3 regions of the Protofrankia sp. BMG5.30 genome follow, and region 2 is predicted to be linked to each of the others. Evidence: riboswitches for the same ligand, from Rfam matches in the RefSeq annotation. Region 2 holds a riboswitch; each other region holds the start of a gene.

Region 1 (4,547 bases), on a different contig from region 2:
GTACGGCCGGTGACCCGCCACCGCCCGTACCGTCGCGATCGCCGGACGGCCATCGGGCACCCGCCAGCATTACCCCGGGCGGCCCGGACCTCACTTCGCACCCGAACCGTGTTCCGTACCCGGATGCTATTTCGTGCTCATCAGCGCGTCCAGCATCCCGTGCAGATGGGCCACCGCCCATTCAATGTCGAAGTACTTGTACCGGCCGGCCCGTGACTCGGCCGTGAGAACGCCACAAAGGTGCACTCTGCTGAAGTCCCCGTACGGGAACCTGTACCGTTTCCTGTCGTCCTCGTCGTCGTCCTCGGAGATTCCCAGATACCATTTCTGATACTCGTTGAAGCCATGTTCGGAAATGAACTCGTTCTCCTGCCGCGTCGAGGGCTGGTGCACGCTCCAGTCGTCTCGTTCGTCGAGTACCACGGCACCGTTTTCGATCAGTTTTCTGGCATGCTCGTAGGAACGGCGGCTCAGTCTCACGGACATGATCTCCTCCAGAGCATTCTCGAGGACGAACCGGTGCACGGGGCTGGCCGCGTCAACGGCCCGTTCAGACGGCCGTACCCGGTCTGGCAGCATCGACACCGGTACGCCACCTGACGCCCCCAGGGGGCATCCCGGCCGGCTGAACCACCCCGGCCAGCACGCCACCCCCACAAATGATCATTCTTGCCGTCACCGGCGAGCACCCACTGACGCCCATCGGCCCGGCGCCGGGCCCGGACAGACCGCGGGCCCGTGGAGGCCTTCCTTCCGCCAGGCTTCCGCCAGGCCGCTGGACGGCTCAGGCCGTGGCCGGCGGCGTGGCTGCCGGACCCGGTTGCGGGCCCGCGGCCGCGGCCCTGGCGAGGCGGCGAGCAAGCCTGGCGGTGAAGAACTTCAGGACACCGGCGAGAAGCGCTCCCGTCCCCGGCACGAGCGGGACGAAGCTGCCCTGCCAGACGATCTCGGTACCGCCGTCCACCGGCGCCAGATCCACCGTCGCCAGATAGTCGCGTATCGGCAGCAGACCCGAACGAACCCGGTAGGCGTGCCGACGAGCCGGAAGATACTCAACGATCTCTTCACGGGAGATCAGGGGTGGCCGGCCAACCCGACGCACCGCTCCCACACCGCCCGGCGGGGGTGTGCCCTCCCGTTCCCACCACGATCGCGATATGAGCGGAGCCGCCCACCGCGACCAGCCCGCGCCGTCCGCCAGGAGCTCGAACACCGCTGACGGCGCGGCCGGGGAGAGCTGGGTCACCACGTACACCCGACGCCGGCCGCTCACGACGCCCGCCGCCCGGKCCGTTCGCGCCGGTCAGACCGGTCGACCTGGCCAGGCCACCTGGTTCGTACCACCGCAGCGACCCCGGAAACGATGGCCGGCTGCTCCCATATCCGACGGACGTCCACCACAGCCTCTTACCTTTCACCAAGAACGCGAACTCATCAAGAACATGAGTGTGGGCGCGGATGTGGCTGTCGACACGGCCACGCGGGGCCGAGCCGTGGCCTCGTTCGCGGTCGGCCGCGCCCTGCCCTCAGCCAGACGCATCCCGCCCCATGTGTATCCCCCATGTGTACACGGACGGCTTTTTCCCGCCCACTACAGATGATCAATGGCGGACTGCCACGTCTCACGATGGAGTGCGCGCTCCAGCGGCCGGCGGCGGGCCCAGCCATGTCTTTCCAGGTCGGGGGCCTGCTCGTGATGCGTGACCGGGCCGAGGCACAGCCACGCYACCGGCCGGATACCGTCGGGAATARCCAGCATGTCCTGGACGGCCTGTTCACGGAAGAACGACACCCAGCCGCACCCGAGGCCCTCGGCGGTGGCCGCCAGCCACAGATTCTGGATCGCCAGACATACCGAGTACACCCCCGCGTCCGCAATAGCATGCCGTCCCAGGACGGCGGGCCCGCCGCGCTTCTCGTCATAGGTCACCACGATGGAAAGCGTGGACTCCAGGACACCGTCGATCTTGATCTGGGCGAACCGGGCGGCCCGCTCACCCGTCAGAGTCGCGGCGAAGACCGCGCGTTCCCGTCTGACATGCTCGTAGAAAGCGCGCCGGGTGCGCTGGTTTTCGATCACGATGAAGTCCCACGGCTGACTCAGCCCGACGCTGGGGGCGGCATGCGCCGCGGCGAGCACCCGCTCGAGGACGCCGTCCGGGATCGGTGCCCCGGTGAACTGGGCGCGGACGTCACGCCGCTGATGGATCACGCCGTACAGGTCCACTGGCATGGCAGGCTCCCGCTGTCCGCCACCCGCCCGTCGACGGATGGCACGGATGCGAGGCCGGTCTTCGGACTCTCGGATCAGCACCTGACCGCCCGCCTTCCCGGACCGCGCGGTCCAGTGGCTGCTCCCGGGCCGCGTCCAGCGGACCTCGATCGCGCGGGCGGCACCTGGACGACCACCATCCAGTCCGTCAGCACCCGATCCGTCGGACGTGGCCCGTGCGCGTGGGCGGCGGCTCCCCGATCACCGCGGCGGGCCCGTGCCGGACTCACACCGGCTTCCCGATTCTCCCCGGCCGCCTGGCCGCCCCGAGCGCACCCGACCGGTCATCCGGTRATGCGCCCGAGACCCCAGGCAACCTGGGGCACCTCGCGAACAATGCCACCACGATCATCCCACGGGACGGCCCCGGCCGAAGGCTTGGTGAAGAACGTGAGCAAGCAGCCATCGGCCCCCATGCTTCGGGGGGATCAGGCGTCCGTGAGCACCTTGGCCTCGCACACCTGACCGTCATCCCACCCCGGAATCCGGTCGCCAATAGCGTGAATCACCGCACGTAGGGACGATCGACTCCAGCGGATCGCCTCGTGGATCGCCTCGTCGTCGAACCGGTCCACCTCGACCACCATTGTGACGTCCACCCAGCCCTCGGTGAGGCTCGCGGCGATGTCCGGATCAATGATCCCGTGCAGATCCAGGAGAGCGTCCATCAGCCGATCCACCCGGGCCTCGAACCCGTCCAGGGGCCCGCGGTACACCGCACGCTGAGCGATCAGCACTCTCACTTCGACCACTCCCAGCACGTCGCCCTCTTGAGCTGACCGATGAGGTTCCGTCGGTAGTCCGGGTCCGACGGGGTCGGGTGAACGACCTTCATGTGCTTCTTGTCGCAGGGGCAGAACATCTTGTAGTAACGCTTGGCCCGATCCACGCGCCACCCCTGATCCTCGAACTGCTTGCTTCCCTGGACGCTCKCGCGGAGCCCAACGACGCRCTGACCCGCGCCGCCYCACGGCTTGATTCCGTCATCGAGCGACGGTGACCGCGAGCAGATTCGTCAGCGAGGCACTGGATGAGCTCCACGGAGCGGATCACTTCGACAGCGGTCAGCCCGAGCTCGACGAGTGGCTCCGTCGTCATGCTCTCACCACCGAGTCGCGTAGAACTGGGCGGACCTTTGTCTGGTCCGCCGATGGGCGGGTGGTCGCCTACTACACGATCGCGGCCCATCTCCTGATGCGTGACGACCTGCCGAGGTCGTTAGGCCGTGGAAACCCCGTGCAGATCCCGGCAGTCCTGTTGGCGAAGCTGGCGCTGGACAAGACGCTTCAGGGCCAGGGGCTCGGCGGCCTCCTGCTTGCCGACGCCGTCGGCCGGGTCGTCGAGGCAACCAGGACGGTCGCCGCGCGGTTCATCGTGGTCGACGCGATCGACGAACAGGCGGTCTCCTTCTGCATCAAGTACGGGTTCACCCAGGTGCCCGCCACCAACCGTCTCCTGAAACGGATGAGCGCCGCCGCGGCGCAGATCAGCCGCTGAATCCGGCTCCAGATCGCCGCCTACCGCTCCCGGCGGCACGGACTTCCGCCAGAGAGTGCGTCGGCGTCACCCYCATGCCCACGTCAGCGAGCAGGGCGGACGTCCGCCGGGCGCCCGCGGGGCGTCRCATCGGACGCTGGCGGGTAGCTCGACTGACCTGAGCCAGATGTTGCGGGGCCACCCCGGCCGGTCAGCCGGAAGTGCGCCGCGGGGCCTAAAAGTGCACCAAACGATCTCCGAACCGTCCCGTGGGCCGTCTCCACGGCCTGACCGCGCGGAGTAGGTTGGCCGCCTGAAGGCCACGCGGGCGTGAGAAGGGCCCGGGTGGGGGTAGGCCGCCCGACGCGACTCTGGATCCGCCGGTCCGGTGATGAAGACGGTCTTAACTCACGCTCCGATGTTCTTGTCAGTGCTCGCATGTGTGGGCATGCTTTGAAGGCCCTTCGATGTGACCATCGAAGGGCCTWGGCTGACCCAGGGGAGGTGGGAAGTGACGCAACCCAACGCTTGGCCATACCCCGAGCCGTACGAATGGGCGGACAAACCCGACTCCGCTACCCAGCAGGCGATCGACGAAGCACGCGAGGACCTTGCCGCAGGACGATCGGTCATCTGTACCAGTGATGCCGCGTTCGACGCGCTCCTCCACGAGCTGTCCATGGACCCACACTCGAAGGCAAGCTGACCCCTCGAAAGGGCGCTCACCCTTCGCCCTATTGTCGTGACCGTGCCCACCTTCGAGCCGGTTGCCCGCTTCCTCGCGGAGTTCCATCGACTC
Region 2 (4,547 bases):
TCCGCGAGACGAGGCCGGCCGACTCGGCCTCGATGGCGTCCATCGTCCGGCCGGTCAGACACAGTTCCATCGCCTTGGCCTTGCCCACAGCCCTGGTCAGCCGCTGGGAGCCACCCATCCCCGGCAGCACACCAAGAGTGATCTCGGGCTGGCCGAACTTCGCGGTGTCGGCGGCCAGCAGGATGTCGCACATCATCGCCAGTTCGCAGCCGCCGCCCAGCGCGTAGCCCGCGACCGCGGCGATCAGGGGGTGCGGACCCGGGCCAGCCCGTCCCAGCCTGCGAACCAGTCGCTGGCGTAGACCTCGCTGAACGACTGGGGCTGCATCTCCTTGATGTCGGCGCCCGCGGCGAACGCCCTCGACGAGCCGGTGATCACGACAGCGCCGATCGAACGGTCCTGGTCGAGGTCCGCAGCCGCCGCGGTCAGCTCCCGCATGACCTGAAGGCTCAGCGCGTTCAGCGCCTTCGGTCGGTTCAAAGTGATCATCCCGACTCCCGGTCGAGCGACCGGCGGGCCTTCCTGCTGAACCTCATCTGTTTCGCCGCCTGCATCGAGGGGCTGTTCTTCTACGGCKCCTTCGCCTACGTGTACTTCCTGAGATCCCGGGGCCTGCTCAGCGGGCTGGCGTCCGGGACGAACTGGGTGTTTCGTGACGAGTCGATGCACATGGAGTTCGCGTTCGACGTCGTACGCACGGTGCGCGCGGAGGAACTGGACCTCGTTGGCGACGAGTTCGAAGCCGGCGTCCGCGCGATGCTGGCCGAGGCGGTGGCCGCCGAGACGGCGTTCGCGCGGGACCTCCTCGCCGGTGGCGTCGCCGGGATGACCGTGCCGGACATGCGCTCGTATCTTGAGTACGTCGCGGACCGGCGGCTGGCCGAGCTCGGGTTCGCGCCGATGTTCGGATCAGCCAACCCGTTCTCCTTCCTGGAACTCCAAGACGTCCAGGAACTGTCGAACTTCTTCGAGCGGCGCGTCTCGTCCTACCAGATGGGCGTGACCGGGATCGTCGCCTTCGACGAGGACTTCTGACCGGTCCACCGATCGGCCCACCGGCAGGAGAAGTACCCGGCGGCGGTGGCCGGGCCATGGTCGGGCCGCGGTGTCGTCGTCAACGGGCTCCGTCGGAGGCTGTCCCGGGCGGCTCCCCGAGGAAGGCCGCCAGGATCCGGTCGGCGGCCAGCGTCTCCGTGGCGTTCGACGGTCCGCCAGACCTCCTCCAGGCCCGCGCCGGTCATGGCGCTGCAAGGTCAGCACCGGTGTGGTCCAGCCGCCGTCAGCGGTCTGCAGGAGCCGCAGGGCGCCAGCCAGCTCCTTCGCGGCGACGCGCGCATCCTGCTCGTAGGGGCCGTCGGCCTTGTTGACCGCGACGATGTCGGCGAGTTCGAGCACCCCCTTCTTGATGCCCTGTAACTGGTCGCCGGTACGCGCCAGGCACAGCAGCAGAAAGGTGTCGACCATCCCGGCGACGGTCACCTCCGACTGTCCGACGCCGACCGTCTCGACCAGGACGACGTCGTAACCGGCGGCCTCCATCACCACGATGGACTCCCGGGTCGCCCGGGCGACACCGCCGAGGGTCCCCGACGTCGGCGAGGGGCGCACGAACGCGGCCGGGTCGATTCCGAGCCGGGCCATCCGCGTCCGGTCCCCCAGGATGCTGCCGCCGGTGCAGGTCGAGGACGGCGGAGAGCGTCACAGCACGGGAATCCGTGGCCGCGTCCCCCGGCTCTCCCTCGAAGCCCTGGACCACCGCACGTCGCCGGACGCGCGGCGAGCTGGCAGGTCTTCGGACTTGTGGGCACGGACACCAAGGTGGCCTGTCTACTGGCCATTCTACTGGCCGTCGCTTCCCAGGTTCTGTCTGGAACCCAGTGCTGATGACGGCGGTCGTTCCCACTCACCGCTGCGGGGCAGTCCCGGACTCACACCGGGTTCCCTCTTACGACACCCGATCTGGCTGACCGGGCGGAACCAGCTCCGGAACCGACTATAGGACCGGCAGGCCGGCACACGCTCGCAACTCCCGGCCCACGGTGCGTGCCCGCCGGTAAGCCGCGGGCTGCGGGGTATCGCTTGAGACCGCGCGGTATCAGCCGACATTGTTGGACGTCCTACCGTGCGGGCCGCCGTGTCCCGCCGGGCACCGGAGGGAAGGCGATGGCCGACATACTGTTCACCGTCCAGGGCCGGCTGGGCCGGATCACGCTCAACCGGCCGAAGGCCATCAACGCGCTCAGCCACGACATGCTGCGCCGCATCGCCGACGCCCTGACCGTCTGGGAGCACGACGAGCGCATCCGGGCGGTGCTGATCGACGGTGCTGGCGAGCGGGGGCTGTGCGCCGGCGGTGACATCCGGTCCATCTACGACGACGTCAGCTCCGGCGGCACCGCCGCCCTGGATTTCTGGGTCGACGAGTACCGGCTCAACGCCCGCATCAGCCACTACCCGAAACCGTATGTCGCGCTGATGGACGGACTGGTCATGGGCGGGGGCGTCGGTGTCTCCTCGCACGGCAGCGTACGGGTGGTCACCGAACGTTCCCTGGTTGCCATGCCCGAGGTCGCCATCGGCCTCGTGCCCGACGTCGGCGGAACCTATCTGCTGTCCCGGATGCCCGGCCAGTCGGGCACCCACATCGCGCTCACCACCGCGCGGATATCCGGCGCCGACGCCATCCACCACGGGCTGGCCGATCACTACGTGCCCAGCGACCGGCTCGGCGCGCTGGTCGACGCGCTGGGCAACGGTGACGACAGCGATCCGGTCGATGTGGTCCGCTCCTTCGCCGAGCCGCCCCCGGCCAGCGCGCTGGCCACGCAGGCGGGCTGGATCGACCACTGCTACGCGGCGCGGACCGTCGAGGAGATCCTGGACCGGCTGAACGACCACGGCGGGCCGGCCGCGGCCGCGGCGAAGGAGATCGCAAAAAGATCGCCCACCGCGCTCAAGGTCACCCTGYGCGCGCTCCGGTCGGCCGCCGAACTGCCCAGCCTGGAGGCGGTGCTCGACCAGGAGTACCGGATCTCCAGCGCCTGCCTGCACTCGCACGACCTCGCCGAGGGCATCCGGGCCCAGGTCGTCGACAAGGACCGCAACCCCCGCTGGTCACCGGCGGCCCTGGCCGAGGTCAGCGACGACCTGGTCGCCAGCTTCTTCGCACCCCTGGGCGCCGGCGAACTCGGACTCGCCGCCGCTCCCGTCCATGGTGTGACGGCGTAGGACGACACTGCGTAGGACGGCACTGCTGCCGGCACGCACGGCGTCGGCGCGCACGGCGTCCCCACCGGCCGGTGCCCCGGCATGACGCCGGGGCACCGATTGCCACAGGGCAATGGCTCTCCGATTCAGGAAATCCGCTCCGACGCGAACGGCGGCCGGCGGGCACTGTTACCCTTGTTTCCATGAGCCATTCTCGACCGTATGCCCGGGCGTCATCGTCGCCGGATTCCCCCGGATCGGACGGGACGGCCGGCGCGGCGGCGGAACTCGTCGTTCTTCTCAGCCCGTCCGGGGAAGCGGTCGGAGTCACCCCGAAAGCCACCGTTCATGGCCCCCGAACACCGTTGCACCTGGCGTTCTCCTGCTATGTCTTCGATGCCGCCGACCGCATACTCGTCACCCGGCGCGCTCATGCGAAACGAACGTGGCCAGGGGTTCTGACCAACACCTGCTGCGGCCATCCGGCCCCTGGTGAGGATTTCCGGACGGCCGTCTCACGACGGCTGGCCGAAGAGCTGAACCTGCGCGTCCAGCGCATCGACCTGGCCCTACCGACGTTCCGCTACCGCTGCGTGATGACCGACGGCACCGTGGAGAACGAAATCTGCCCGGTGTTCTTCGCACAGGCGTCGGACGATTTCCGGATCAACCCGGAAGAGGTCGCCGAAGCATACTGGACGCCATGGTCGACATTCTCCGAGGACGTTCTGAACGGTTCTCTGGAGATATCACCGTGGTGCCGCCTGCAAATGGCACGACTGCGCCCGCTCGGGCCCTCGCCCCGGCACTGGCCGGTGGCACCGGACGAGGCGCTGCCTCCGGCCGCCCGACAGAATTCCAGAAACCACCGGGAATAAGCCGGGAAGGAATTCCGCGCCACCGCGGAAGCCGCTCCGCCCGTCCGCCCGCCACCTCCGTGCCAGGCTCCCCCACCGGCGGCACCGGGCGCCGGGCACTGGGCAGCCTCAGGGGGTGGCGGCCGACGGCCGACGGTGGCGGAGCAGACGCCGGGCGCAGCCGAGCATGTGGCCACGCAGCTCCTCGTCGCCGATGTCGGCGACCCGCGGGCCGAACCCGGCTTCGCCCAGCCCGGAGAGCAGAATGCTCGCGGCCACGATGGTGCCGGGGTCGGGATCAGGCCCCACGAGCAGCGCCATGATCCGGTTGCTCAGTTCGGGAAACGCCCCGTGTTCGCTCAGGACGTGCGCGACCGCAAGGTCGCCCTGTAGCACGGCGTAGAGGGACCGGTTACGGACGATCAGATCGATGATGCCGACCAGCACGGTCTCGACCTGGGCGGCGCGGGAACGCTTCCGCTC
Region 3 (4,547 bases), on a different contig from region 2:
GCTCGCCGCGATCCAGCGGGCCTACGTCGCCGAGCCGCCGCCCTGACCGGCCACCCGGTCACCCGGTCAACGGCCCTGCGCACGCATCCCGGCCAGCCAGGCGCCCGTGGAGCGCCGGGTACCGCGTAGCGTCAGGCCCCAAGGACCAGGAGCGGATCCACAGCGTTCTGTCCCGCACATATCCCATATCTCACCGTGATGAGAGGACTCCACACCCGTGGCGACCTACGCACTGCCCGACCTGCCCTACGACTACGCCGCTCTCGAGCCGTCGATCAGCGGCGAGATCCTGGAACTGCACCACGACAAGCACCACGCCGCCTACGTCGCCGGCGCCAACACCACCCTCGACAAGCTCGCCGAAGCCCGTGACAAGGGCGACTTCGCCGCCATCGTCGGCCTGGAGAAGACGCTCGCGTTCAACGTCTCCGGTCACGTCCTGCACTCGCTCTACTGGCAGAACCTCTCCCCCGACGGCGGCGACAAGCCCGACGGCGCCCTCGCCGACGCCGTCGCCAACGACTTCGGCTCGTTCGACGCGTTCAAGGCCCAGCTCACCGCCGCCACCAGCACGATCCAGGGCTCCGGCTGGGGTGTGCTGTCCTACGAGCCCGTCGCCGACCGGCTCCTGATCGAGCAGGTCTACGACCACCAGGGCAACGTCGGCATCGGCAGCACCCCGCTGCTGGTCTTCGACGCCTGGGAGCACGCCTTCTACCTCCAGTACAAGAACGTCAAGGCCGACTACGTCACCGCCCTGTGGAACATCGTCAACTGGGCCGACGTCGCGGCCCGCTACACCGCGGCCCGGCAGTCCCGCCAGGGCTGACCCGGCCGTGGCCGGCCGGCTGGTGACCACCGCTGCCGGCCGGCAGCGTCCCGGGCCGCGGGCCACCGCACGGGCCGCCTCATCGGTACCGCCYGGCGCCTGCCGCCACCGGTACCGATGAGGCCGCGCAACCTGGGGGCTGACGAGGCGGCCAGGGCCGCGAAAAACGCACCACCGTCAGGCCGCGTCGCTGTACCGCGACGCGGCCTTCGTGCGGTTCTGGTGCGCGCGCACGGTGTCGCTGTCCGGCAGCGCGGTGCCGGCCGTCCTGCTGCCGATACTCGTCTTCCAGACCAGCGGATCCGCGGCGTGGACGGCGGCGCTCACCGCCGTGGAGGCACTGCCCTACCTGCTGTTCGGGCTGGTCGCCGGCGCCCTCGCCGACCGGGTCGACCGCCGGCGGCTGATGGTCGGCTGCGATCTCGCGAACGCCGCGCTGCTGGCCTCGGTCCCGCTGGCCGACATGCTCGGTGTCGTCTGGCCGGCGGTGGCCGGGCTGCTGGCAGGGTCTCCGCATCCGGCGGACCGGGCCCTGGCGATCAGTCCGCGGGCAAACGCATCAGGAGCTTTCGCAGCCCTGATCGCGACGGGCCTGTCACCCCGAGAGGCAGGCGCTCAGCCCGTCGGGGGCACCGGCGCCGACGGATGCGCTTCCTCGTCGAAGCCGTCCGGGTGCGCGATGCCGTTGTGCGCGAGAGCGGGGGCGGGATGGACGCCGTCCAGCAGATCGACAATGCTGCTGTCACTGAGGGTGTAGCGGATGACACGTCCGTCCCGGTGCGGGGAGACGACGGCGTGGTAGCGGAGAATACGTAACGCCTGCGAGACCGCTGTGTCGTTCATGCCCACTCCGGCCGCCAGGTCGGAGACGGAGATCGGGCCGGCGTGACGGACCGCGAGCAGGATCGCGAGGCGTCCCGGGTCCGCGAGGATCGCGAACCGTGCCGCCCAGTGCTGGATGCGGGCCCGGTCCGCCACCGCGCCCGCGGCATCGCAGGCCCGGTCGCCGTCGATCACCTTGGCCGACCGGCCCGGCGCGATGCGGTGCATGGATCTCATACTCCCATCGACGGCCGCCACCCACGCCTCGCCCCGCGCGGCCCTGCCACCTGACCTGCCACCTGGCTGGTCATCCGTTCAATGGCTGGTCATCTGCTCAGATGTCAATTCTTGCAGGTGTTTGCTCTGGATGGGTAGCCTGATCCGGCCGTGGCGTTCGGGAAGCCGGTGGAGTACCGGCGCGGCCCTCGCCACTGTGATCGGGAAGTCTTCGGCCCTGTCCGCGGCGCAGCGGAGGTCACTGGGCYTCACATGCCTGGGAAGGCCGGCCGAAGGCGCGGACCCGTCAGCCAGGAGACCGGCCACGGCACCGGAAAGACCCATTCCACGAGGTGCTGGAGAGGCGGTCGGTGTACGTGGTGCCCGCACGTGCCGTCATGCGTACTGTCAGAATCTGTAGTACCGCCAGAAGCTGTGCCGCCAGCATTCCCGGCGGACCGCGGGCGCGGCGCCGACATCGCCGGTGGCAGCCTGATCGCCAGCGACAGCCGGATCGCCGGTGGCAGCCGGCCGTGCTGCTCGGCATCGCGGCCCTGGTCGCTTTCCTGGCCGGATGCGGCGACGGCGCCCGCTCGGCAGGGAGCGTGGCAGCCGACGACCGGGGCTGCATCAGCCGGTTCAGCCCGGACGTCGACTACTTCCCGGTCAAGTCCACGTTCACCCACGCCAGAAACGTGACGATCACCTACCACGGAAGTTACGAGATCCTGACGGTCAACCAGCCGTACCCGGGCGGGAAACCGGAGTCCTACGTACTCGTGCGGTGCGGTGCGCCGGCACCGGCGCTCACCGGTGCGCTGGCGGACGCGCCGCGGGTCGAGGTGCCGATCCGCAGCCTGTACTCGGCGTCCACCACCCATCTGCCGCTGCTGACCGACCTCGGCCGGGCCGAGGTCCTGACCGGGGTGGCGAACGCGGCGAGCGTCGTCGACGCCGGGATCCGCGGGCGGATCGCCGACGGGAAGGTCGTCGAGTACGCCGGTGGCGGGCAGATCGACGTGGAGAAGGTCGTCACCGCCCAGCCGGACGTGCTGATGACGGGCGGCACGGACACACCGCAGTACCCGGCGATCCGCAGGGCCGGCGGCACCGTCCTGGCGAACGCCGAATGGCTGGAGGGTGATCCGCTGGGACGGGCCGAATGGATCAAGGTGATGGCCGCGCTCACCGGCGACGAGGAGAAGGCCGCGAAGGTCTTCGAGCAGATCACCACGGACTACACCGCGATCGCGGCCCGGGCAAGGGCCGCCGGCGGGCCGCCGGTGCGGGTCCTGCCCGGGTCGATGTACCAGGGCACCTGGTACATGCCCGCGGGCGGCAGCTACGTCGGCAAACTCCTCGCGGACGCCGGGGCCGTCTACCCGTGGGCCGACAGCCGGGACACCGGCAGCCTGGAGCTGAGCTTCGAGGCGGTGTACGCCAGGGGCGGGGACGCCCCGGTCTGGCTCACCGACGGCGAGTGGACGACGATCGGCGAGGCGGTCGCGGCCGACTCCCGCTACGGCACCCTCGCCGCCGTCCGCGGCGGGCGGGTGTGGTCGAACACCCTCGCCATCGGGCCCGGCGGCGGCAACGACTACTGGGAACGCGGTGTCACCCGCCCCGACCTGGTTCTCGGCGACCTCGTCGCGATCCTGCACCCGGACGCCGTGCCAGGGCACCGTTTCGCCTTCTACCGGCAGCTGCCCGCATGACCACGGCAGCCACCCGCACGAACGACACGGCAACGACGGCTGCGGCCACAACGACGGCCACAATGACGGGGGCCACAATGACGGCGGCCACGGCAGCGCCGCCCGTGCTCGGCCCACCGGCGTTCGGCCTGCCCCGGCAGACGCTTCCCCCGTCCGCGCGGCCCGGCGGCGACGCGCCGGACAGAGACGCGGACGGGGGCACCGCCGGGCGGCGCGGGCGACGGCGGGCCGGCGTGCTCGCCGGGCTTGCCACCGCCACCCTGGTGATGTTCGTGCTCGCGGTCGCCGTGGGGTCGGTCGCGGTCCCCCTGAGCGAGACCGCGCGGGTGCTGGTGGGAGCCGAACCGCACGATCCGCGCTGGACGGTCGTGATCGCCCAGGTCCGGCTCCCCCGCGCCGTCACCGCGGCGCTCGCGGGCGCGGCGCTGGGCGCGGCGGGACTGCAGATGCAGACGCTCTTCCGCAACCCGCTGGCCGACCCCTACTCGCTGGGGGTCAGCGCGGGCGCGAGCCTCGGGGTGGCTCTCGTCGTCGCCGGTGTCGGCGGCTCCGGGGCGACGTTCACCGCGGGCGCGGCGGGCACCGGACGGGCCGGGGTGATCGTCGCCGGCGCGGCCGGCGCGGCGGTGGTCCTCGTCGCCGTCCTCACCCTGGCCCGCTGGGTCCGTTCGGTCGTCACCCTGCTCGTCATCGGGGTGGTGCTCGGCGCCGCGGTCAGCTCGCTGGTCAGCCTGCTGCTGACCTGGACCTCCCCGCAGCGGGCCATCCAGTACTGGACGTGGTCGCTGGGAAGTTTCTCGGGCACCTCCACCGACGACCTGATGGTGTTCGCCCCGACGATCGGCCTGGGGCTGGCCGCCGGCATGGCCTCGGTGAAGCCGCTCAACGCCCTGCTGCTCGGGGAGAACTACGCCCGCACGGCAGGCGTACGGGTACGGTGGGTACGCACCGTCACGCTGATGGGC

The links. Region 2 has a riboswitch for cobalamin ahead of BL254_RS27980 (methylmalonyl Co-A mutase-associated GTPase MeaB). Riboswitches for the same ligand answer to the same signal wherever they lie in the genome.
Region 1: linked by a shared signal. The riboswitch ahead of bluB (5,6-dimethylbenzimidazole synthase) and the one ahead of BL254_RS27980 (methylmalonyl Co-A mutase-associated GTPase MeaB) in region 2 are both predicted to bind cobalamin.
Region 3: linked by a shared signal. The riboswitch ahead of BL254_RS15395 (ABC transporter substrate-binding protein) and the one ahead of BL254_RS27980 (methylmalonyl Co-A mutase-associated GTPase MeaB) in region 2 are both predicted to bind cobalamin.

The regions. Positions count from the first base shown of each region.
Region 1 covers NZ_MOME01000004.1:86,767-91,313, forward strand. The annotation lists gene BL254_RS01100 (hypothetical protein) at 127-579, opposite strand; gene BL254_RS01105 (SRPBCC family protein) at 785-1,273, opposite strand; gene bluB (5,6-dimethylbenzimidazole synthase) at 1,592-2,227, opposite strand; cobalamin riboswitch at 2,289-2,517, opposite strand; gene BL254_RS01115 (hypothetical protein) at 2,701-3,015, opposite strand; gene BL254_RS26710 (hypothetical protein) at 3,012-3,161, opposite strand; gene BL254_RS01120 (GNAT family N-acetyltransferase) at 3,269-3,769, shown strand; gene BL254_RS01125 (hypothetical protein) at 4,260-4,454, shown strand; gene BL254_RS28050 (hypothetical protein) at 4,497-4,547, shown strand, end outside.
Region 2 covers NZ_MOME01000062.1:14,416-18,962, reverse strand. The annotation lists partial or broken gene BL254_RS23165 (enoyl-CoA hydratase-related protein) at 1-438, opposite strand, end outside; partial or broken gene BL254_RS23160 (ribonucleotide-diphosphate reductase subunit beta) at 505-1,035, shown strand; partial or broken gene BL254_RS27980 (methylmalonyl Co-A mutase-associated GTPase MeaB) at 1,194-1,689, opposite strand; cobalamin riboswitch at 1,766-1,997, opposite strand; gene BL254_RS23150 (enoyl-CoA hydratase/isomerase family protein) at 2,164-3,228, shown strand; gene idi (isopentenyl-diphosphate Delta-isomerase) at 3,411-4,085, shown strand; gene BL254_RS23140 (TetR/AcrR family transcriptional regulator) at 4,194-4,547, opposite strand, start outside.
Region 3 covers NZ_MOME01000025.1:109,516-114,062, forward strand. The annotation lists gene BL254_RS15375 (hypothetical protein) at 1-46, shown strand, start outside; gene BL254_RS15380 (superoxide dismutase) at 218-829, shown strand; partial or broken gene BL254_RS28445 (MFS transporter) at 1,065-1,241, shown strand; gene BL254_RS15390 (helix-turn-helix transcriptional regulator) at 1,445-1,879, opposite strand; cobalamin riboswitch at 2,004-2,210, shown strand; gene BL254_RS15395 (ABC transporter substrate-binding protein) at 2,401-3,582, shown strand; gene BL254_RS15400 (iron ABC transporter permease) at 3,645-4,547, shown strand, end outside.